Regions from separate parts of the Peptacetobacter sp. AB845 genome, predicted to be linked through region 2. Evidence: a T-box and tRNA genes for the amino acid it is inferred to sense, from the RefSeq annotation. Region 2 holds a T-box; the other holds one or more tRNA genes.
What was found. A T-box is a leader RNA that pairs with one kind of tRNA and senses whether it is charged. The one in region 2 lies ahead of alaS (alanine--tRNA ligase), so its partner is inferred to be a tRNA-Ala.
Positions count from the first base shown of each region.

Region 1: it encodes a tRNA-Ala, which carries the amino acid that the T-box ahead of alaS (alanine--tRNA ligase) is inferred to sense. The anticodon was not compared.

Region 1 covers NZ_CP180001.1:455,076-467,050, reverse strand. The annotation lists gene ACK2WO_RS02375 (CocE/NonD family hydrolase) at 1-966, opposite strand, end outside; gene ACK2WO_RS02370 (double-cubane-cluster-containing anaerobic reductase) at 1,261-2,535, shown strand; gene ACK2WO_RS02365 (DUF3343 domain-containing protein) at 2,609-2,863, shown strand; gene ACK2WO_RS02360 (transposase) at 2,971-4,245, shown strand; gene ACK2WO_RS02355 (hypothetical protein) at 4,336-4,563, shown strand; gene ACK2WO_RS02350 (YtxH domain-containing protein) at 4,782-5,126, shown strand; gene ACK2WO_RS02345 (DUF948 domain-containing protein) at 5,130-5,438, shown strand; gene ACK2WO_RS02340 (anti-sigma factor antagonist) at 5,486-5,803, shown strand; gene ACK2WO_RS02335 (ATP-binding protein) at 5,828-6,214, shown strand; gene ACK2WO_RS02330 (SigB/SigF/SigG family RNA polymerase sigma factor) at 6,214-6,981, shown strand; gene ACK2WO_RS02325 (carboxymuconolactone decarboxylase family protein) at 7,190-7,540, shown strand; rRNA gene rrf (5S ribosomal RNA) at 7,768-7,884, shown strand; tRNA gene ACK2WO_RS02315 (tRNA-Leu) at 7,891-7,980, shown strand; tRNA gene ACK2WO_RS02310 (tRNA-Ile) at 7,996-8,072, shown strand; rRNA gene ACK2WO_RS02305 (16S ribosomal RNA) at 8,269-9,771, shown strand; tRNA gene ACK2WO_RS02300 (tRNA-Ala) at 9,824-9,899, shown strand; rRNA gene ACK2WO_RS02295 (23S ribosomal RNA) at 10,003-11,975, shown strand, end outside.
Region 2 covers NZ_CP180001.1:1,276,446-1,288,420, forward strand. The annotation lists gene topA (type I DNA topoisomerase) at 1-636, shown strand, start outside; gene codY (GTP-sensing pleiotropic transcriptional regulator CodY) at 925-1,710, shown strand; gene ACK2WO_RS06015 (replication-associated recombination protein A) at 1,834-3,126, shown strand; gene ACK2WO_RS06020 (RrF2 family transcriptional regulator) at 3,216-3,683, shown strand; gene nifS (cysteine desulfurase NifS) at 3,801-4,997, shown strand; gene nifU (Fe-S cluster assembly scaffold protein NifU) at 5,089-5,529, shown strand; gene mnmA (tRNA 2-thiouridine(34) synthase MnmA) at 5,565-6,638, shown strand; T-box leader at 6,725-6,949, shown strand; gene alaS (alanine--tRNA ligase) at 7,017-9,653, shown strand; gene ACK2WO_RS06045 (IreB family regulatory phosphoprotein) at 9,683-9,940, shown strand; gene ACK2WO_RS06050 (hypothetical protein) at 9,945-11,975, shown strand, end outside.

The sequences.
Region 1 (11,975 bases), 820 kb from region 2:
ATCAGAACCACAGCTTAACTGCTGAAGGCTAAGTTCATGGTGGAATGCAGCAATATCATCTAATTCTTTTTCAGATAATGTTTCATCGTTGTATCTACTTGAGCAGAAGTAAGCAAGGAAGCTATTTAAAACTTCTTTTGGCCAATAACGCTGAGAACCCTGCATATTCTGCTGGCTGTACCAGTCAGATATTCCAGCAACTGGAACTATTGTTTTAAGCCCCTCAACACCTGTTGTAGCAACTGCAAAAGGCATAGTTCCCGCATAAGATCTACCTGTCATAGCTACATTTCCGTTAGACCAATCAGCTTTTGTTTCTATTGTACCTTCTCTATCTGCATAAGCAACACGATCTCCGTGAAGCCATTCAACAACAGATTTAAAAGCATCTCTTTCAAATTCAGAACCAACAAAGTTGAATCCATCAGAACCAAGAGCTCCAAATCCTGCACTTATGATTACAGCGAAACCACGAACAAGGTAGTAGTTGAAGTTTTCAAGGTTTTCATATACCATGTTGTCGTTATTTCCTTTGTCTTTGTAATACCAATCAGAAGCATTTGATTTTAATGCAAGATCCATAGCACTTATAGAACCTGTAGGTATACGAGCTGGAACTTCTTTTTTAAGGTCTGCAAAGTCAAATTTTCTATATTCTTTTTCTGCAACTTCTTTCATATGGTCGTAACCATCTTCGTTTACACCAGCGCAGTATGGACGAGCTTCAAATAAAGATGCTGCTTTGTAGTTTCCTTCAACAGCACTTTTAGGAACCTGTATAAGAGTTTTTATAAGATCTCTTTTTCCATCTCCATCCATGTCATAGTCTGATTCAACGTACACACAGTATCTTACTATTTCTGAAGTAGTTGGATCGTAATTTTCTCCTGTTTTCCCATCTGTGAAAGGAAATACAGGCTGAGCCATTCCGTTTTCAAATACTGGAACTTTACTATATTTAGTCATAACTTTTCTCCCCCTTTGACTATAAGTATAAATATTTTATTCAACAATAAAATGTTTACAAAAATAGTATAGATTTTATCGAAAAATTAGTCAACATTGCAAATTAGATTAAAAAAGTCTGGTATAGCATTAATCTATATTGTTATAAATCTATATTGTTATAAACGATAGTATTTTCAAGCACTTCAATTGAAAATCATAAAGGAATTGTGTTAAATTTAAAATGTCAGATATTTTGAATACGTTTGTTTAGTAAATATCTAAAAAATTATGTTTTTAAGGGGGATTTTAAAAATGGCAGATTATCATAAAATGTGGGAAGATCTAGGTATGGATCTTGAAACTCATGACCAATTATGTGAAGTATTACCTCAGGCTTTTGGAGATGTTTATTTATCTCAGGAAAACCGTCCAGAATCAATGGATTACTATGATTTTGTAGTATCTGAAATACACGGTGTTAGACCAGCAGAACTAGTTGAACATCAGAAAAACGGTGGAAAAGTATTCGGTACTTTCTGTGTTTATGTTCCAGATGAAATAGTATTTGCAGCTAAAGCAATAGCTACAGGTCTTTGCGGTGGTTCTCAGTTCTGGGTACCAGGTGGAGAAAAAGTTCTTCCATCTAATACATGTCCATTAATAAAAGCATCAGTAGGTGCTAGATTAGATAGAACATGTCCATTCTTCCGTATAGCAGATATGTACGTTGGAGAAACTACTTGTGATGGAAAGAAAAAAGCATGGGAAATATTAGCTGAAGATGTCCCTGTTCATGTAATGGATTTACCTCAGATGAAGAGAGAAAAAGATATAAAAGCTTGGGCTGAAGAAATAAAAGACTTCAAAAAAGTTGTTGAAGAAGTAACTGGAAATGAAGTAACAGCAGAAAGCTTAGGAGAAAGTATAAAACTTATAAACGATAAGAGAAGAGCTCTTAAACGTCTATATGAATTAAGAAAAAATGAAAAATTACCAATAAGTGGTAAAGACGTATTATTAATATCTCAGATAGCATTCTACGATGATCCAACTCGTTTCACTCAGATGACTAATAAACTTTGTGACGAATTAGAAAAGAGAGTAGAAGAAGGTGTTAGTGTATTCCCAGAAGGAACTAAGAGAATACTTCTAACTGGTACTCCTTTAGCTATACCAAACTGGAAAATACACAACATAATAGAAACTAGTGGTGGAGCAGTTGTATGTGAAGAAATGTGTACTGGTGCTAGATACTTTGAAAACTTAGTAGACGAAACTCAGACAGATTTAGATGGACAGATAGATGCTCTTGCTAATAGATACATGGGTATAAACTGTGCATGCTTCACTCCAAATAGAGCTAGAATAGATGATATAATAAGATACGCTAAAGAATACAATGTTGACGGTGTTATAGATGTTAACTTAAAATTCTGCAGTACTTACGATGTTGAAGGATTCCTAGTAGAAAGAGAACTTAAAAAAGCAGGAATACCAGTTCTTGGAATAGAAACTGATTACACAGACAGTGATGCTCAGCAGATGAGAACAAGAGTAAGTGCTTTCATAGAAATGCTTGAAAAATAATATATTATTGTTAGAATAATAGTATATTATCATAGAGAACAGATTGTTCTTTAAAGCAAAGGAAATGATGTAAATGAAACAGTATTATGTGCTTTTTAACAACCATGAAAATGGTATGAGATTAAAAAAAGAACTAAATAATGCAAAGATAAAAGCGGTCATAGCTCCAACACCTAGAAAGCTTAGTAAATGTTGCGGAATTTCTCTTATGATTGAAGAGAAAGATATTGAGAGCATAAGAAAAATTGCAGAAGAAAAGAAAATAGAGATTTTGGAAATTGACTGGATTGAAAAAGACTTTAACGCATCTAGAGATAGATATTGCTAAAGTAAATTTAAAAAATTTTATAGAGTTATATAAGGAGATTCCTTTAGAAGGGAGTCTCCTTTTTTATTCCTAAGGAAATTATAATAATTTAAAATTGTGGAAAACTTATGTACAATAGTAATATGAATGTATTGAAGAAACAAAAAGATGAAAAAATCATTAAGAAAATATTAAAAAATCACTTTGAAGAATTCAAACTAAAATATTGGAATAAAGTTAGAAGAGAAATGAGAGATCAGATAGAAAATACTGTAATAAAGGCTTTAAATTGTGGAAATATAGAGAACGGATATATAAAACACAAATGTATAGACTGTGGAGAAGAGTATATCCAAGGGTTCACTTGTAAAAGTAAGTTTTGTACAAAGTGTGGAAGAAAATATTCTATGGAATGGGCAGAAAAACAGGTAGAAAATATGCTTGATGTTTCTCATAGACATGCAGTTTTCACAATTCCGGAGGAGTTGAGAGTTTATTTCTACAGAAAGCGAGAGCTTTTAAAAGATTTACAAGATGCTACATATGAGGTATTAGATAGTTTTCATAAAAATAAAACAAAGGGAAATTATGAATTAGGGGTAATTGCTGTAGTACACACCTTTGGTGGAGATTTAAAATGGAATCCTCATATACACGCCTTATACACCGAAGGTGGAATAGATAGAAATAATAAGTGGTTCAAAAAATTAGATTTCATACCATATACATATATGAAAAAGGTATGGCGAAAGTTGGTACTAGATATAATAAAAAACAATTTTAGCGATAGAAAAACTAAAAATTTGATAAATAAGCTATATAAGAAAGAATTCTATGTAAATGCAGAAAGACGTTTAACTAATATAAAACAGGCAACTCAATATATAGGTAGATATTTGGCTAGACCAGCTATCGCTGAATATAGAATAATTAATTACGATGGAAAAAATGTAACTTACTGGTATGAAAACAAAAAACCTAAGGAAAAAAGAGAAATAACTGTAAATGTATTAGAATTTATAGGTAAAATAACCCAACATATTCACCCGAAGGGTTTTAGAGTTGCAAGAAGATACGGTCTATATTCAAGAATAAAAAATAAATTAAGCATAGAAATATTGAAGTTATATAACTTTATGAGACACAGAAATATATCTAAGCTGATAAAAAAGAAGAATACAGTAAAGAAAAATTTTAAAGATAGATTGATAGAATCATTTGGAGTAAATCCTTATATTTGTAAAAATTGTGGAAAAGACATGATTCTATGGGAAATATGGCATTATAAATATGGATTAATATATAATGCACTAGATAAATCAAATTATAAAAGAATAATCTACGAAGAAATTATAGAAAAAGAAATTTCTTTGAATACAACAACACAAATAGAATTATTTTAAAAGTCTATTAATAAATAGGCTAGCTTTGCTATACTCAAATATAAATAATAGTGTATAATTAGTGTAATTAAAATTATTAGGAGAAATAGTATGTTAAAAGAATTAGAAGAAATGAGTAAAGGACAAAAGTTATATAATTATGAATGTAAGTCTTGTGGATTTGAAAAAGGAGTACCAGAATTTATAGTAGAAGAATTAAGACAAGATGCATTCTTTTCATCAGGAGCGATAGCTTCGCTAAATGAAAAAAATATGCCAGAATTAATTTGTCCTAATTGTGGAGCTAAATTTGAATACAAAAAAACTGACGACCGTTAGGTGTCAGTAAAGGTACTGTCACAAGAACACCTTTTAAAGGTGTTCTGTGGCAGTATTTTTTTATTAAAAAGCATCGAATTATTTTGGAATATAAAATCACTTTTGAATGAATAAAATATAATTATTTTTTGTTAGGAGTAGCAATAGTTTTTATAATTAAGTTATAGTTTTATATGTTATAATAATCGTATACGAAAAAAGAGAGGAGCTGATTTTCAATGAGCGGCAAAAAAGGTGGATTGATGATATTTGGTGCAATAGTAGGTTTTGTAGCAGGACTATTTTTAGCACCTAAAAAAGGATCTGAACTTAGAAGGGACGCTAAAGAAAAATTTGACGATATAAAAGAAAATCCAGAAGAAACATTTAAAAGTACTTTTGAGTCTATGAAAAATAAATTAGATACTTTTTCAGAAACTTTATTTGAAGTAGATGAAGATGGATACGAAGATGTTGATTTGGATGATGAAAATATAGTGATAAGCAGAACATTTAAAGAAGTGGAAGATGATATTGATGAAGATATTATCCTAGACCCAGACAAAGAAGAAGAGGAGCTTTAAAATATGAGCGCAATTGGATGGCAGGTATGTGGAGTTTTATTAGGTGTTTCTGCAATAATAATTGCTGTTTATTTAGCAAAAACTTTAAACAGTGCATCTAAAACAATAGATAATGCAAACGGACTTGTGAGTAGGGTTACAAAGATAGTAGATGAAAATGAAAAAGATTTAAATACTATTGTAAAGAGTGCAGCATCTATAACAGAAAATGTAGATAGTATAGTTGAAACTGTTACTAGTATAGGAAGTTACATAAATATATTTAGTTTTGTAAAGAAAAAAAGAAAAAATAAGAAGAAAAAAGATAAATAGAAAAAGGAAGTATTTTTAGGGATATAGTTTAAATTTGGAGGTGTGATATGTCGATAAAAATAGAGTCAGCTTTTAATTTAGAAGAGAATATGTGGAATGTTGCTCTTATTGGAGAACTTGATGTTTCTAGTGCAGAAGTATTTAAAAAATCTCTTAATGATCTTGTTGACGAAAATTCTCAGGATATAAAGATAGACTTAGATAGACTTGAGTATATAGATTCAACTGGATTAGGAGTAATGGTAGGCGTGCTAAAAAGATTGAAAGTCAATGGTAAGGGTATATACCTTAGTAATCCTAAAAGTAACGTAAGAAAGATATTAGAAATTACGGGACTTGATAAAATTTTTAATGTGGAGGGATAAAAATTGACTTATGAAACTATAAAAATGGAGATAAGTTCAAATCCAGAATATGTGAGTATTATAAGACTTACTACTTCAGGAATAGCTAATAAAATTGGTTTTTCAATAGATGATATAGAAGATATGAAAGTTGCTGTTTCTGAAGCATGTACTAATGCTATAAAGCATAGTGATGATGATAAATTTTTTATAACATTTAAAATGTTTGAATCTGGAATTTGTATAGAGATAAAAGACAACGGAAGAGGTTGTGATGTTGAGGCTATAAAGGAGCCTGATTTAGATATGCCTAAGGAAAGTGGTTTAGGTCTGTTTATAATAAAGACATTAATGGACGAAGTAAGTATAGAATCAATAGAAAATGAAGGTACAGTTATTAGAATGACTAAATATTTAGGAGCTGATATTTAATGAAAAGTGTAGCAGGAGCTGCAAACTACCTGGACATGGATACAAAAGAGCTTTTCAGACTGTACAGCGATAACAAGGATATTGATATAAGAAATATTCTAATAGAAAGACATCTTTATCTAGCTAGAATACTTGCTAAAAAATATATAAATAAGGGTGTAGATTATGAAGATATATACCAAGTAGCTTCACTTGCTCTTATTTATGCAATTGATAGATATGATATTAGTAAAGGGTTTGAATTTTCTAGTTTTGCTACTCCTACTATAATAGGAGAGATTAAAAAGTATTTTAGAGATAAAGTATGGACGATGAGAGTTCCTAGAAGAATTCAAGAACTTAGCAAAAAAATAAGTAATGCTAAAATAGCAATTGAGCAAGAGAAAAAAAGACATCCATCAGTTAAGGATATAGCTGAATATATAGGATGTAGAGAAGAAGATGTTCTTGAAGCTATGGAAGCTTCATATAGTTATCAGCCTGTATCACTTGATGCTTCGGGTGGAGATGATTCTGAGGACGATCTTACTCTTTCAGATAGAGTAGGAGTTGAGGAAAAGAACTTTGGCAGCATAGAACAAAAGGATTTTCTTGATAGATTTATGCAGACTTTAAATGAGCTAGAAGTTAAAATTTTAGAAGATAGATTCTTCCATAATAAAACTCAGTCTGTTATAGCAACAGAACTTAATATTTCGCAGATGACAGTATCGAGATTAGAAAAAAAGGTAGTAGAAAAGTTAAAAAAAGAATATGAAAAAATATAAGAGCTTTTGAGTGCTATTCAGTTAATGGATAGCACTTTTTATTTTATTTTTAATTTTAAAGTAATAATAGGTAAAAAATATAAGTTTTTATCTATATATAAATCGATGGTTATAATTTTAAACTATACTTATGCTAAAGTATTGAAGATAAGGTTTTCAAGTGGTAATTTCATAGTTAGAGATTATAATTTTTTAGGGGGTTCTAACTATGAAAGATGTAAGAGCAATGGCAGAAGCAACATCAAAAGGTATGGCAGATTTTGCAGCTAATAAACCAGAAATAGCACAGGGATTTGGGCAGTTTGCAGGAGCAGTTTTATCAGATGGAGCTGTAGATTTAAAAACTAAAGAACTTATAGCAGTAGGTATAGCAGCTTTCAGTAGATGTGAATACTGTATAGTAGGACATGTAAATAATGCATTTAAAGCTGGTTGTACAAAAGAAGAAATATTAGAAGCAGCTGGTGTAGCTATAGCATTTGGTGGAGGACCTGCTTCAGCATATGTAGCAACTACATTAATGGATGCTGTTAATGAATTTGAAAAAGATTACAAATAAATTAAAACTAGTTAATATGTAATTAATATAAAATATAGGTCAATGTGAAATTAATACTTTACATTGGCCTTCTTATATTATAGAATATATTTCATCACTTCAAATAATTGTAAAAATTAACTTTAAAAATTTTTAAAAAAACTTTTAAAAAAGTATTGACGATTAATAAAGAAGATGATAATATAATACTTGCGACGGCGATAAGTCGCAAAAATAAATAAAGAATATGTGGTTATTATAGAAGAGAGGATACACCTGTTCCCATTCCGAACACAGAAGTTAAGCTCTCTATCGCTGATGGTACTTAGGGCGAAGGCCCCTGGGAGAGTAGGACGTAGCCACGTATATGTGCCGAAGTGGCGGAACTGGCAGACGCACAGGACTTAAAATCCTGCGGGACTTATCCTCCCGTACCGGTTCGATTCCGGTCTTCGGCACCATATTTAATATATAGTGGACCATTAGCTCAGTTGGTTAGAGCGCCCGGCTCATAACCGGTAGGTCTGGGGTTCGAGTCCCTGATGGTCCACCACTTTAAATGAACTTTGAAAACTGAACAGCAGATATATTTAGTTCGAATAAATAATTCGAACGCCATACAAACCATGCCAGATATTTTGAGATAACATCTGAGCGGATTCAACATTGTAGAAATTTTATTTGAGCGATGGATATTTCGAATGAAAATGAGAAATATCATCGGCGACATAAATTTTCTTCGAAAATTTATTTTTGAGAGTTTGATCCTGGCTCAGGATGAACGCTGGCGGCGTGCCTAACACATGCAAGTCGAGCGATTCTCTTTGGAGAAGAGCGGCGGACGGGTGAGTAACGCGTGGGTAACCTGCCCTGTACACACGGATAACATACCGAAAGGTATGCTAATACGGGATAATATATAAGAGTCGCATGACTTTTATATCAAAGATTTTTCGGTACAGGATGGACCCGCGTCTGATTAGCTTGTTGGCGGGGTAACGGCCCACCAAGGCAACGATCAGTAGCCGACCTGAGAGGGTGATCGGCCACATTGGAACTGAGACACGGTCCAAACTCCTACGGGAGGCAGCAGTGGGGAATATTGCACAATGGGCGCAAGCCTGATGCAGCAACGCCGCGTGAGCGATGAAGGCCTTCGGGTCGTAAAGCTCTGTCCTCAAGGAAGATAATGACGGTACTTGAGGAGGAAGCCCCGGCTAACTACGTGCCAGCAGCCGCGGTAATACGTAGGGGGCTAGCGTTATCCGGATTTACTGGGCGTAAAGGGTGCGTAGGCGGTCTTTCAAGTCAGGAGTTAAAGGCTACGGCTCAACCGTAGTAAGCTCCTGATACTGTCTGACTTGAGTGCAGGAGAGGAAAGCGGAATTCCCAGTGTAGCGGTGAAATGCGTAGATATTGGGAGGAACACCAGTAGCGAAGGCGGCTTTCTGGACTGTAACTGACGCTGAGGCACGAAAGCGTGGGGAGCAAACAGGATTAGATACCCTGGTAGTCCACGCTGTAAACGATGAGTACTAGGTGTCGGAGGTTACCCCCTTCGGTGCCGCAGCTAACGCATTAAGTACTCCGCCTGGGGAGTACGCACGCAAGTGTGAAACTCAAAGGAATTGACGGGGACCCGCACAAGTAGCGGAGCATGTGGTTTAATTCGAAGCAACGCGAAGAACCTTACCTAGGCTTGACATCCTTCTGACCGAGGACTAATCTCCTCTTTCCCTCCGGGGACAGAAGTGACAGGTGGTGCATGGTTGTCGTCAGCTCGTGTCGTGAGATGTTGGGTTAAGTCCCGCAACGAGCGCAACCCTTGTCTTTAGTTGCCATCATTTAGTTGGGCACTCTAGAGAGACTGCCAGGGATAACCTGGAGGAAGGTGGGGATGACGTCAAATCATCATGCCCCTTATGCCTAGGGCTACACACGTGCTACAATGGGTGGTACAGAGGGCAGCCAAGCCGTGAGGTGGAGCAAATCCCTTAAAGCCATTCTCAGTTCGGATTGTAGGCTGAAACTCGCCTACATGAAGCTGGAGTTACTAGTAATCGCAGATCAGAATGCTGCGGTGAATGCGTTCCCGGGTCTTGTACACACCGCCCGTCACACCATGGGAGTTGGAGACACCCGAAGCCGACTATCTAACCTTTTGGGAGAAGTCGTCGAAGGTGGAATCAATAACTGGGGTGAAGTCGTAACAAGGTAGCCGTATCGGAAGGTGCGGCTGGATCACCTCCTTTCTAGGGAGAATTATCTGCTGTTCAGTTTTGAAAGTTTATACAAACTTAATATGGGGGTGTAGCTCAGTTGGGAGAGCACTTGCCTTGCAAGCAAGGGGTCAGGAGTTCGAATCTCCTCATCTCCACCATTTGTACTTTGAAAACTACATATATATTATGATATGACATCATTTATTTCCTTAATGTGATAAATAAGGACGACAACCTTATTAAAAAATGTCAAATGTAACTGGTCAAGTTATTAAGGGTGCAGGGCGGATGCCTTGGCACCGGGAGCCGATGAAGGACGTGATAAGCTGCGATAAGCTATGGGGAGTTGCACGTAAACTTTGATCCATAGATTTCCGAATGAGGAAACTCACCATGAGTAATGTCATGGTATCTTCGAGTGAATACATAGCTCGTTGAGGGGAACTCGGGGAACTGAAACATCTAAGTACCCGAAGGAAGAGAAAGAAATTCGATTCCGCTAGTAGCGGCGAGCGAACGCGGAACAGCCCAAACCTAAGAAGTTCGCTTCTTAGGGGTTGCGGACATATCATCAGGAAGAGGTTATTACAGACGAAGAGTTTTGGAAAGCTCCGCCACAGAAGGTAACAGCCCTGTAGTCGAAGTGAGAAGACTTCCGATATGATCCAGAGTACCACGGGACACGTGAAACCCCGTGGGAAGCAGGAGGGACCACCCTCCAAGGCTAAATACTACCCGGTGACCGATAGCGCATAGTACCGTGAGGGAAAGGTGAAAAGAACCCCGGGAGGGGAGTGAAATAGAACCTGAAACCCTGTACTTACAAACTGTGGAAGCACATTTCTTGTGTGACCGCGTACTTTTTGTAGAACGGGCCAACGAGTTACGTTATGCAGCAAGGTTAAGTACTTCATGTATGCAGCCGCAGCGAAAGCGAGTTTTAACTGAGCGTTTAGTTGCATGACGTAGACCCGAAACCGGGTGACCTATCCATGAGCAGGTTGAAGCGAAAGTAAAATTTCGTGGAGGACCGAACCCACGAGCGTTGAAAAGCTCGGGGATGACTTGTGGATAGCGGTGAAATTCCAATCGAACCCGGAGATAGCTGGTTCTCCCCGAAATAGCTTTAGGGCTAGCCTCAGATTCAGAGATACGGAGGTAGAGCACTGAATGTCCTAGGGGGTATTGCACCTACCGAAGACTATCAAACTCCGAATGCCGTCATCTTTTATCTGGGAGTCAGACCGTGGGTGATAAGATTCACGGTCGAGAGGGCAACAGCCCAGACCGTCGGCTAAGGTCCCCAAATGTAGGTTAAGTGGTAAAGGATGTGGGATTGCACAGACAACCAGGATGTTGGCTTAGAAGCAGCCACTCATTCAAAGAGTGCGTAATAGCTCACTGGTCGAGTGATCCTGCGCCGAAGATTTCCGGGGCTAAAACCTACTACCGAAGCCACGGCATCATTTATGATGGGTAGGGGAGCTTTCTTTACTGGGCAGAAGCATGACCGTAAGGACATGTGGACTGTAAAGAAGTGAGAATGTTGGCATGAGTAGCGAGATGTGGGTGAGAATCCCACAGGCCGTAAACCCAAGGTTTCCAGGGGAAGGTTCGTCCTCCCTGGGTTAGTCGGGACCTAAGCCGAGGCCGAAAGGCGTAGGTGATGGACAACAGGTTGAAATTCCTGTACCGCCAATAAGCGTTTGAGAAATGGGATGACACAGTAGGACAGGATGAGCGTGCTGTTGGTTATGCACGTCCAAGCACTGAGGCAGTATCCGGAGGCAAATCCACGGATACAATGCTGGGGTGTGACGGGGAGCGAAATTTAGTAGCGAAGCATCTGCATTCACACTGTCGAGAAAAGTCTCTATCGAGTTTAAAGGCGCCCGTACCGCAAACCGACACAGGTGGGTGAGGAGAGTATCCTAAGGCCAGCGAGAGAACTGTTGTTAAGGAACTCGGCAAAATGACCCCGTAACTTAGGGATAAGGGGTGCCATCGAAAGATGGCCGCAGAGAATAGGCCCAAGCGACTGTTTACCAAAAACATAGGTTTCTGCTAAGTCGCAAGACGATGTATAGGAGCTGACGCCTGCCCGGTGCTGGAAGGTTAAGGGGATCTGTTAGAGCAATCGAAGCAGTGAACTTAAGCCCCAGTAAACGGCGGCCGTAACTATAACGGTCCTAAGGTAGCGAAATTCCTTGTCGGGTAAGTTCCGACCCGCACGA
Region 2 (11,975 bases):
ATAGCTACTATATTAAATAGGGAATATGTAGAAAAAAGTGGCTCAAGCCTTCAGCCAACTGAACTAGGAATACTAGTTACAGAGATATTAGAAGCAAACTTTGCAAAACTTATGGATGTAGATTTTACAGCTAAATTAGAAAATGAGCTTGACACAATAGAAGAAGGTGAAGCTAATTGGAAGGAAGTTGTAAAGGAATCTTATGAACCTTTTGAAGAGGCAATAAAAGAAGCACTTGAAAATATTGAAAAGGTAAATATGGATGTTGAAACTGACGAGATTTGCGAGCTTTGTGGATCTAATATGGTGATAAAATACGGTAGATTTGGTAAATTTATGGCTTGTAAAAACTATCCAGAATGTAAAAATACTAAACCTATAGTAAATAAAATAGGCGTAAAATGTCCTAAATGTGGTGCAGGTGAGATAATTGTCAGAAAAACTAAAAAAGGAAGAGCATTCTATGGATGTAGTAAATATCCAGATTGTGATTTTATAGAGTGGAATAAACCAGTTGAGGAAGTATGTCCAGAATGTGGCTCTTATATGACTGAAAAAGTATCTAAAAAGGGTAAAAAACATCTTTGCTCTAATAAAGAATGTGGATTTGAAAAGACTGTAGAAGAAGATAATTAATAAATTTAATAAAAACTAGATTCTGAGCAGCAATTTTTTTGAATTGTTGCTTAGAATTAAACAATTCCGAAATAAATTAAAATTAAAAATAGTATAAAAAATATAGAAAATTAAAAAAAGTAACAAAATTATATTGAAATCAAACTCAACTTGTGATAATCTTTTTAGTAGTATAGAAAGAAAAATGAGATTTTGTGGAAAAATCAAAAAAATATTAAAATTATTAGAATTTAATCAAACGACTTTATTTATTGAGTATAATAGTTTGACAAGGAGATGAATTTCGATATGGTAAGTGAATTATTACAGAAAACAAGAAAGATAAACAGAACTTTACAGACTAGCGGTGGAAGTAATATATCTTTCAACCTACTTGCAGGAGTATTAGGTGATGTTTTAGAATCAAATACTTATATAATAAGTGCAAAAGGTAAAGTATTAGGCCTTCATTTAACAGATGAAGAAGATAGTTCTGTTATAGAAGATGAAATAACAAAACAGAAATGGTTCCCAGAAGAATATACTAAAAATCTACTAAAAATAGAAGATACTAAAGAGAATATTACAGGTGAAGAAATGCTTAAAATATTCCCTTATGAACATGGTAGATTAAATAAAAAGACAATAGTTGTTCCAATACATGGCAGTGGAGAAAGATTAGGAACATTAATAATAACTAGATATGAAAAAGACTTCAATGATGAAGATTTAGTTGTTGCAGAATATTCAGCTACAGTTGTTGGTCTTGAAATATTAAGAGCTATAAGCGAAGAAATGGAAGAAGAAATGAGAAAGAAAGCTGTTGTTCAGATGGCTATAGGAACTCTTTCATATTCAGAACTTGAAGCAGTTGAACATATATTTGCAGAACTTGACGGTAAAGAAGGTCTTTTAGTAGCTAGTAAAATAGCTGATAGAGTTGGTATAACTAGATCAGTTATAGTTAATGCACTTAGAAAATTCGAAAGTGCTGGTGTTATAGAATCTAGATCTCTTGGAATGAAGGGAACACATATAAGAATATTAAACGACAAGTTATTAGAAGAACTTGCTAAAACAAAAGAAAATAGATAGTTTATATCTAAAAATTTGAATTAAAAGCGAGAGGGGTATCAAAATTTGGTATCCCTTTTTTATTATTAATTATTATTAAATAATTATATTTATTGTAGTTTGATTATAAGAGAAGGTGATTTTATGCAGCCATTTGCTGATAGATTTAGACCGAGTAGACTCGAGGATATGGTAGGGCAGAGTCATATAATCGGTGAAAATAAGGTTATGAACAGAATAATACAAAGTGGAAATATTCCTAATATGATTTTTTATGGCCCTCCAGGAACTGGAAAAACAACTTTGGCAAATATAATAGCAAATGTAACAGGCAAAAAATATGTTAAGCTAAATGCTGTAAACTGTGGTGTAAAAGAAATAAAAGAAGTTATAGAGGCTTCTAAGAGAGAGGATTTATTTTCTTTTAATGGGATAATACTTATGTTAGATGAAATCCAGGCATTAAATAGAAAACAACAGCAATCCCTTCTTGAGGTAATAGAGGATGGTACGGTTACACTAGTTGCAAGTACAGCAGATAACCCATACTTTGTAATATACAAGGCCATACTAAGCAGAAGTGTTGTATTCGAATTTAAGTCTATTGAAAAGGACGATGTCGTAAAGGGATTAAAAAACTGTATTGAAAAATTAAAAGATAGTAAAACATATACGATAGGCAATGTTGAAGATGAAGCATTAGATTATATTGCTCAGTTAAGCAATGGAGATATGAGGACTGCGATAAATAGATTAGAGCTTGCATTTAATCTTGGAATAAATATAGCTACAGGAAATGTAGATATAACACTTCAAAATGTTTTGGATAGCTCAACAGCTAAGTCTGTAAGCTACGATAGAAAGGGAGATGATGGATATTCTATTTTATCTGCTTTTCATAAATCGCTTAGAGGCTCAGATGTAGATGCAGCACTTCATTATTTGGCTAGACTTATAAAAGCAGAGGATATGCAAAATATAACTAGAAGACTGCTTTGTGTGGCTTCAGAGGATGTAGGATTAGCTGTGCCCAATGCAGTGTCTATAACATACGCTTGTGTATCGTCAGCCCTTCAGCTTGGCTTTCCCGAGGCGAGATTGCCACTTGCACAGGCTACGATATACTTAGCTCAATGTCCAAAATCAAATTCTGTAATAGATGCAATTGAAAAAGCGATGTACGATGTTGAAAATTCTGATATAGGTGATATACCAAATCATTTAAAAGATGCTCATTATGCAGGTGCTGAAAAATTGGGAAGAGGGGTAGAATATAAATATCCTCATAATTACCCAAATCATTGGATAGAGCAGCAGTACCTTCCAGATGAATTGAAAGATAGAGTTTATTATACTCCTGGCGAAAATAAAAATGAAAAAGCATATGATTCTTATTGGAAGCAGGTAAAAGAAATTAGAAAAAATAAAGTAGAGTAAAATAGTCGGAATTTATACTTGACAAAAATAGTCGGATATAATATTATTAAAGCATAGTAAAACAGTAGGAATTAAAAGAAGGTGATAAAGTGAAGCTTTCAACAAAGGGAAGGTATGGGTTAAAGGCTATGTTTGAACTAGCATTAAACTATGGTGAAGAACCTATATCTATAAAATATATATCTGAAAAGCAGAATGTTTCAGAGCGGTATTTGGAGCAAATATTCTCTAAACTAAAAAAAGCAGGCCTTGTAAAAAGTATAAGAGGCTCTCAAGGAGGATATTTTTTAGCTAGAAAACCAGATGAGATTTCTGTTGGAGATATATTAAATGTCCTAGAAGGTCCTATAACTATATCAGATTGTCTAAAAGAAGAGGGCGTTTGCAGTAACTCTGATAAATGTGCTACTAGGTTAGTATGGAAAAAGATGAAAAACGCAATCGATGAAGTTGTAAATACTACTTTTTTACAAGATATGGTAGACGATCGGATAGGTGAAAATGGATTGTCTAGTGACGAAAAAGATATTTATAAAATAGATTTAAATAAACAATAAAAAAATGGTTAAAATGTTAAATTTAGGATATAAATAATAATACAAGTCAAATGGAATTAAGTTTTAAGTTTAAATATATTTCAAATTTGCAAGATTGCAAATGGAAGGGGAAAAACTATGGAAAATAAAAGAATTTATATGGACTATTCTGCAACAACACCTGTTAAAAAAGAAGTATTAGATGAAATGCTTCCATATTTTAATGAAGGATTTGGGAATGCATCTAGTTTTTATAGTTATGGACATGAAGCTAAAGAAGCTTTAGAGCTAGCTAGAACTAGAGTAGCATCTCTTATAAATGCAGAACCAAATGAGATATACTTCACTGCTGGTGGATCAGAAAGTGATAACTGGGCAATAAAAGGAGTTGCCTTTGACCTTCAGAGAAAGGGTAAAGGAAACCACATAATAACTTCAAAAATAGAACATCACGCAGTATTACATACTTGCGAATACTTAGAAAAGAACTTCGGATTTGAAGTTACTTATCTTGATGTAGATGAAGAAGGTAAAGTTAGCCCAGAAGCTTTAGAAAATGCAATAAAAGACAACACAATACTAATAAGTATAATGTTTGCAAATAATGAAATAGGTACAGTAGAACCTATAAAAGAATTAGTAGAAGTTGCTAAAAAACATAAAATACTATTCCACACAGATGCTGTTCAGGCAGCTGGAAATATACCAGTAGATGTTAAAGAACTTGGTGTAGATATGGTAAGTATGTCATCTCATAAGATATACGGACCAAAAGGAGTAGGGGCTTTATTTATAAGAAGAGGACTTAGATTTGATAATCTTGTTCACGGTGGAGCTCAGGAAAAAAGAAGAAGAGCTGGTACAGAAAACATACCTGCAATAGTAGGATATGGTAAAGCAGCAGAACTTGCTAAAGCTAATATGGATAACCATATAAAAGAGCTTACAAGACTTAGAAATAAACTTATAGAAGGTGTTAAAGAAAGAATACCTTATACAAGAATAAACGGAAGCTTAGAAGACAGACTTCCAGGAAATGCAAACTTCGCATTTAAGTTTATAGAAGGTGAAGGAATATTATTACTTCTTAACCACGCTGGAATATCTGGCTCAAGTGGTTCAGCATGTACATCAGGATCATTAGACCCATCACATGTACTTTTAGCAATAGGCTTACCACACGAGATAGCTCATGGATCATTAAGATTAACAGTTGGTGATTTTACAACTGATGAAGATATAGACTACATACTAGAAGTATTACCTAAGGTAATAGAAAGATTAAGAAGTATGTCTCCTTTATACGAAGAAGCTTTACAGGCTGAAGGAAAATAATTAAAATAAAGCAGTATAAATAAAAATAAGAATCAATATAAATAAAATAAAGAATCGGAAAAATATAATCGAAATTACGGAGGAAATTATTATGCAGTATAGTGATAAAGTTATGGACCATTTCATGAACCCAAGAAACATGGGATCAATAGAGGACGCAAGTGGAGTTGGAGAAGTTGGTAACCCAACTTGTGGAGATATAATGAAAATATATCTTGATATAGAAGATGATATAATAAAAGACGTTAAATTCAAGACTTTCGGATGTGGAAGTGCTATAGCAAGTTCTTCAATGGCAACAGAAATGATAAAAGGAAAGAGTATACACGAAGCTCTTCAGTTAACAAATAAAGCAGTTGCTGAAGCATTAGATGGACTACCACCAGTAAAAATGCACTGTTCAGTACTTGCAGAACAGGCAGTAAAAGCAGCTCTTATAGACTATGCTCAGAAACACAACATAGTTATACCAGAGCTTGAAGGATACGAAATAACAGATGCGCATGAACATGAAGAAATAGAAGAAGACTAGCAATCAATTCGGAAAACATTAGAGGTGTTAAATAGATGAAGAAGAAAGTTATGCTAGGTATGAGCGGCGGAGTTGATAGCTCCGTCGCTGCATATCTTTTAAAAGAACAGGGTTATGATGTGATTGGCGTCAATATGATGTTATCAAATGATAATACCGAAGAAGAAAAAAGAATGACAGAGGATAGTATAAGAGATGCGAGAAGAGTAGCTGAAAAGCTAGATATTCCACTACACGTACTAGATTTTAGAAGAGAATTTAAAGAAAAGGTAATAGACGATTTTATAAAAGAGTATGCACAGGGAAGAACTCCTAATCCTTGTATAGTGTGTAACAAGTTTATAAAGTTCGGTCTATTTTTTGACGTTGCAGAAAAGTTTGGTTGCGATTATGTAGCTACTGGACATTATGCAAGAGTTGAAAGAGATGAAAAAACTGGCAGATTAGTTCTTAAAAAAGGTGAATCTGATAAAAAAGACCAGACATACAACCTTTACAATATAAAACAGGAACAGCTAGAAAGAATACTGCTTCCTATAGGAAATTACGAAAAGGACGCCGTAAGAGAAATAGCTAAAAAAATAGGTCTTGATGTACATAATAAGAAAGACAGTCAGGAAATATGCTTTATAAAAGACAACGACTATGTAAGATACCTAAAAGAAAACTCAAATATAAAAATAAAACCTGGGGAATTTGTAGAAGCTGACGGAACAGTACTAGGAAATCACAAAGGAATTATAAACTACACAATAGGACAGAGAAAAGGTCTTGGAATAGCTTTTGGTAAGCCTATGTTTGTAGTTGATATAAATGCAAAGAAAAATAGAGTAGTACTTGGAAGCAATGAAGATCTTTTCAAAAAAGAGCTTGTGATAAAGGATGTAAACACAATTCCATTTGATTTTGCAGAAGTAGATGAGTTTAAGGTATATGCAAAGGTTAGATATGCAGCGAAACCGTCTCTAGCTACTGTAACAAAGCTATCTGATAATACAGCTAAGGTTGTATTTGAGGAAGCACAGAGAGCTATAACTAAAGGTCAGTCTTTAGTTATGTACGATGGAGATATATTAGTCGGTGGAGGAATTATCGACGATATACTATAAAAAATATTTTTCCAAAAGAAAAAAATCTTGAAAATGTCAGAATAATCGAGTATCATATTAAATATATGAATAAATAAAAATATTTATCAAATGCAAAGAAAAGAAGGAGTAAATCTACTGATTTTGCACAGAGAGAGGGAGTAGCTGAGAACCCTTGAAATAAGCAGATTGAAGCAGTCTTGGAGCATAAATCTTGAACATCTTTTGATTAGTAGAGATTTACGGTAGCGACGTTATAGCTAAGGATTACCGGAGAAGCAGATTTTTATCTGTAAATTAGGGTGGTACCGCGAATAATACTCGCCCCTATGTTTATCATAGGGAGCGAGTTTTTTTATTTTCCGAAACGAAAAAATATAAAATTGGGAGGCAAAAGTTATGGAAAAAATGGGTTTAAACGAAATAAGAAGTAAATTTTTAGAGTTCTTCAAAACTAAAGAACATTACGTAGGAGCTAGTTATCCTCTTGTACCAAACAACGACAAGAGTTTACTTTTAATAAATGCTGGTATGGCTCCTCTTAAAAACTATTTCTCAGGAGTAGAAGTTCCACCAAAGAACAGAATGGCTACTTGTCAGAAATGTATAAGAACAGGTGATATAGAAAATGTTGGTGTTACAGCTAGACATGCTACATTCTTTGAAATGCTAGGAAACTTCTCATTTGGAGATTACTTCAAAAGAGAATCATTATCTTGGGGATGGGAATTTGCTACGAAATGGTTAAATATACCAGAAGATAAAATATGGGTTACTGTATATGAAGAAGATGACGAAGCATTTGATATATGGTCAAAAGAAATGGGATTCCCTGAAGAAAGAATAGTTAGACTTGGAAAAGACGACAACTTCTGGGAAATAGGTCTTGGACCATGTGGACCTTGTTCAGAAATATACTTCGATAGAGGAGAAGAATACGGATGTGACAGTCCTGACTGTAAACCAGGATGTGATTGTGATAGATTCTTAGAATTCTGGAACCACGTATTTACTCAGTTCTCTAAAGAAGAAGATGGAAGCTACAGCGAATTAGAAAACAAAAACATAGATACAGGTATGGGGCTTGAAAGAATAGCTTGTATAATGCAGGGTGTTGACAACATATTCGAAGTAGATACTATACATTCAGTATTAGAAGCTGTTTCTAAAGTTGCAGGTGTAGAATATGGAAAAGATAAAGCAAATGATAAATCTATAAGAATAATAACTGACCACATAAGAGCAGTATCATTCCTTATAGCAGATGGTGTATTACCATCAAATGAAGGTAGAGGATATGTATTAAGAAGATTATTAAGAAGAGCTGCTAGACACGGTAAACTTCTTGGAATAAAAGGAACATTCTTAAGTGGATTAGTTGATGAAGTTATAAAAGTTAGTGGAGATGCTTATCCAGAACTAGTAGAAAAAGAAGACTACATCAAAAAAGTTATAAAAATAGAAGAAGAAAAATTCAATGAAACAATAGACCAGGGAATGGAAATGTTAAATTCTTATAAAGAAGAACTTAAAAAAGAAGGAAAAACAGTTCTTAGCGGAGAAATAGCATTTAAGCTTTACGACACTTACGGATTCCCACTAGACTTAACAGTTGAAATATTAAGAGAAGAAGGTCTTTCTGTTAATGAAGAAGAATTCAGTGAAGAAATGGAAAAACAGAAAGAAAGAGCAAGAACAGCTAGAGGAAACATGGACGGTGAAAGCTGGAAAGAAGATCCTCTTGCAAAAGAAGAAAATGTAGAATCAGAATTTGTAGGATACGTTGAATTAACAGGCGAAGGAAAAGTTTTAGCTATAGTTGAAGATTCTGAAATAGTAGAATCAGCTTCTGAAGGTACAGATGTTATTGTAGTATTAGACAAAACTAACTTCTACCCAGAAGGTGGTGGACAGGCAGGAGACTGTGGTGTTCTTAAAAATGATAACTGTACAGTAGCTGTTAAAAATACTAAAAAAGGTCCAGCAGGAAGTATAAAACACTTTGGTACAGTAGTAGCAGGTGAATTAAAAGCTGGAGATGTTTTAATTTGTGAAGTAGATAGAGAAAACAGAATGGCTTGTTCAAGAAACCATACTGCAACTCACTTATTACACAAAGCATTAAAAGAAGTATTAGGAGAACATGCAAATCAGGCAGGTTCATTAGTTACTGCTGATAGATTAAGATTCGACTTCACTCACTTTGAAGCAGTTACAAAAGAAGAATTAAAATTAATAGAAGAAAAAGTAAACAATGCTATATTCAACGCTTACGATGTAGTAGCTGAAACAATGGATATAAATGCAGCAAAAGCAAAAGGAGCTGCAGCATTATTCGGTGAAAAATACGGAAATGAAGTTAGAGTAGTTTCTATGGGAGATTACTCAATGGAACTTTGTGGAGGTGCTCATCTTTCAAATACTGCACAGGCTGGTATGTTCAAAATACTATCAGAAGGTGGGGTAGCAGCAGGTGTTAGAAGAATAGAAGCTGTAACAGGAAAAGCAGTTTATGAATATATGAACAAAAAAGATGAATTAATAGCTAAAGTTTGTGCTACAATAAAAGCTAAAGAAGATGGTCTTTTACACAGAGTAGAAAATGTTTTAGAGGAAAATAAAAACTTAGAGAAAGAATTACACAATTTAAAAACTCAGATAAGTATGCAGTCAGCTGACTCTGCTTTAGATTCAAAAGTAGAAGTAAAAGGTGTAAACCTAGTTACTAACAAATACGAAAATATGGATATGAATACTTTAAGAGACACTGCAGATAATTTAAGGGATAAAATGGGAAGCGGTGTAGTTGTATTAGCAAATGTAGCTGATGGAAAAGTAAACTTTGTTGTTACTGCAACTAAAGATGTTATAGAAAAAGGTGTTCATTCTGGAAACATAGTAAGAGAAGTAGCTAAGATAGCTGGCGGAAAAGGTGGAGGTAGACCTAACATGGCTCAGGCAGGTGCTACAGAACCAGCAAAAGTTGACGAAGCTTTAAATTATGCGAAAGAAGTAATCGAATCTCAGGTAAAATAATTTCTCTAAAAAAGGGAGGAATGAGATAAATGGATAACATGGATTTCACTATGAAATTTGAAGGAGCACAGCAGGAAAAAATGACTGTTGAAGAAGCAATGAAAATAGTTTATCGGGCACTTAAAGAAAAAGGATACAACCCAGTAAACCAAATAATAGGATATCTTCTATCAGGAGATTCTAGTTATATAACTAGTTATAAGGACGCAAGAGGGATAATAAGAAAATTTGAAAGAGATGAAATCCTTGAAGAAATTATAACTAAATATCTAGAGGAAAGTAGGTAAATAAATGTTCAGAAAGTTTATATCAATACTTGCATCTCTATTTATAATTTTTAGTTCTGCTTTTTCTACTGTAAATGCAGAATCAGCAAAAGGAAAAGTTATATTTATAAATATGAGTAGAACTAGTCTTGAAAATATGATGAACATAAAAGAGATTGGAAATAGAGTTGAAAAAGAAGGTTATGTAGGATTGATGAATATTAAAGGCGACCAGGGTAACGATGACGCACGAAGTCTAGCTACAATGGGAGCTACAGGGAGATCTACAATAGCCGAGTTTGATAGAAAAGTTGCTGTAGATTTTGTACAACCAAATCCAGCACAGGCAAAAGAATATGAAGCCTCTACAGGTAAAAAAGCTAAAAAAATAGTTAATCTTGAGGCTAATAGGTCTTTAAATGAAAATATTGAAAAAGGAGAATTTGAGTCTACCCTTGGTATGGTAGGCCAAATTCTTTCTGAAAACGGATACAAAACATCTGTAATAGGAAATGCAGATTATAGTGATTTTGATGGTACTCTTGTTAAAAACAGAAGCATAGCATTTGCAGCTATGGATAATTTTGGAAGAGTTGATGATGGTAATATAGACAATATCAATATTAAAGATAGCAATATGCCATTTGGAATCTCTACAGATTATAAAAAATTAAAATCAGAAACAAAGAGACTATATAAAGAAACTGATGCTGTATATGTAGATTTAGGAGATACATACAGATTAGATGAGTACAAAATGAACCTAAACGAAAACACTTATGCCAATATGAGAGGTAGAACATATAGCAGAATAAATTCTTATCTAAAAGAAGTATTTTCTATGGTAGGCGAAAATGATACTGTTTATATAGTTAGTGCATTCCCAAATAATTTAGATTATAGCAATAAAAAAAGACTTTCACCTGTAATGAAATTCTCTAAAGGTGTTTCTGGTAAGGGAGTCTTAACTTCTGCTACAACAAGAAGAGATGGTATAATCGCAAACATGGATATAGGTGTTGATATACTAAATAATTTTGGTCTATCAAGTGAATTAATGTTAGGAAGAACTATATCTAATGTTGAAAAAGAAAATAATATAGAGTTTCTTCTTAAAGAATACTCAAAAATAAACTCAGCTGCTTTAATAAGAGCAGGGGTTGTAAATACATTTGTAGGAGTAGTATCTGCATCTTGGGTAATAGGATTAATAGCAGTTCTTTTAGCTAAGAGAATCGCTCCAAAATACAAAGATAAACTATTCACTATACTTAAAGAGCTTATAAAATTCGGTATAATAATGCCGTTATCATTTATGGTGGCTCCATTATTTAACTTTAGTGGACAGGTAAGTATGTCTCTAGCTGTAATAGGTGTTACATTCTTGATTTACTTTATAGCAAAGGCTATGTTTAAAGATGATGACCTAAAACAGATGGGATTCATAGCATTAGTTACTATACTACTAATTGCTGTTGATGCTGTATTTGGAACATATTTAATGAAAAATAATATAATGAGCTACGATGCTATGGTAGGAGCTAGATACTACGGTATAGGAAATGAATATGAAGGTGTTACTATAGGTAGTGCAGTATTTGCATTTGCAGTACTTCTATACTACAAAAAAATACCTAAATGGGTTGCTACAGTCGCATTTGGTGTAATTCTAATAACTAGTGCATACCCTTCTATGGGTGCCAATGTCGGTGGAGCTATATCTGAATGTGCTGCATACTTACTATTCGTTCTTCTAATGTACAATGTAAAAGTTGACTGGAAGAAGATTGTAGGAATAGGCCTTGCAGTTGTCGGTGTAGTAGGAGTATTTGCTTTTATGGATTTATCTTCAGGAAGTCCATCTCATCTAGGTTTATTTGTTCAGCAGATAATGTTAAACGGGCCAGGTGAAATAGTACTTACATTTACTAGAAAAATCCAGATGAATGTTAAACTAGCACAGACTAGTGTATGGGTAAATATATTAATAGTTGGAATCGTAATAATTGCAGCATTAATATTCAAACCAAACAAACACTTTAGAGTAATAGCAGGT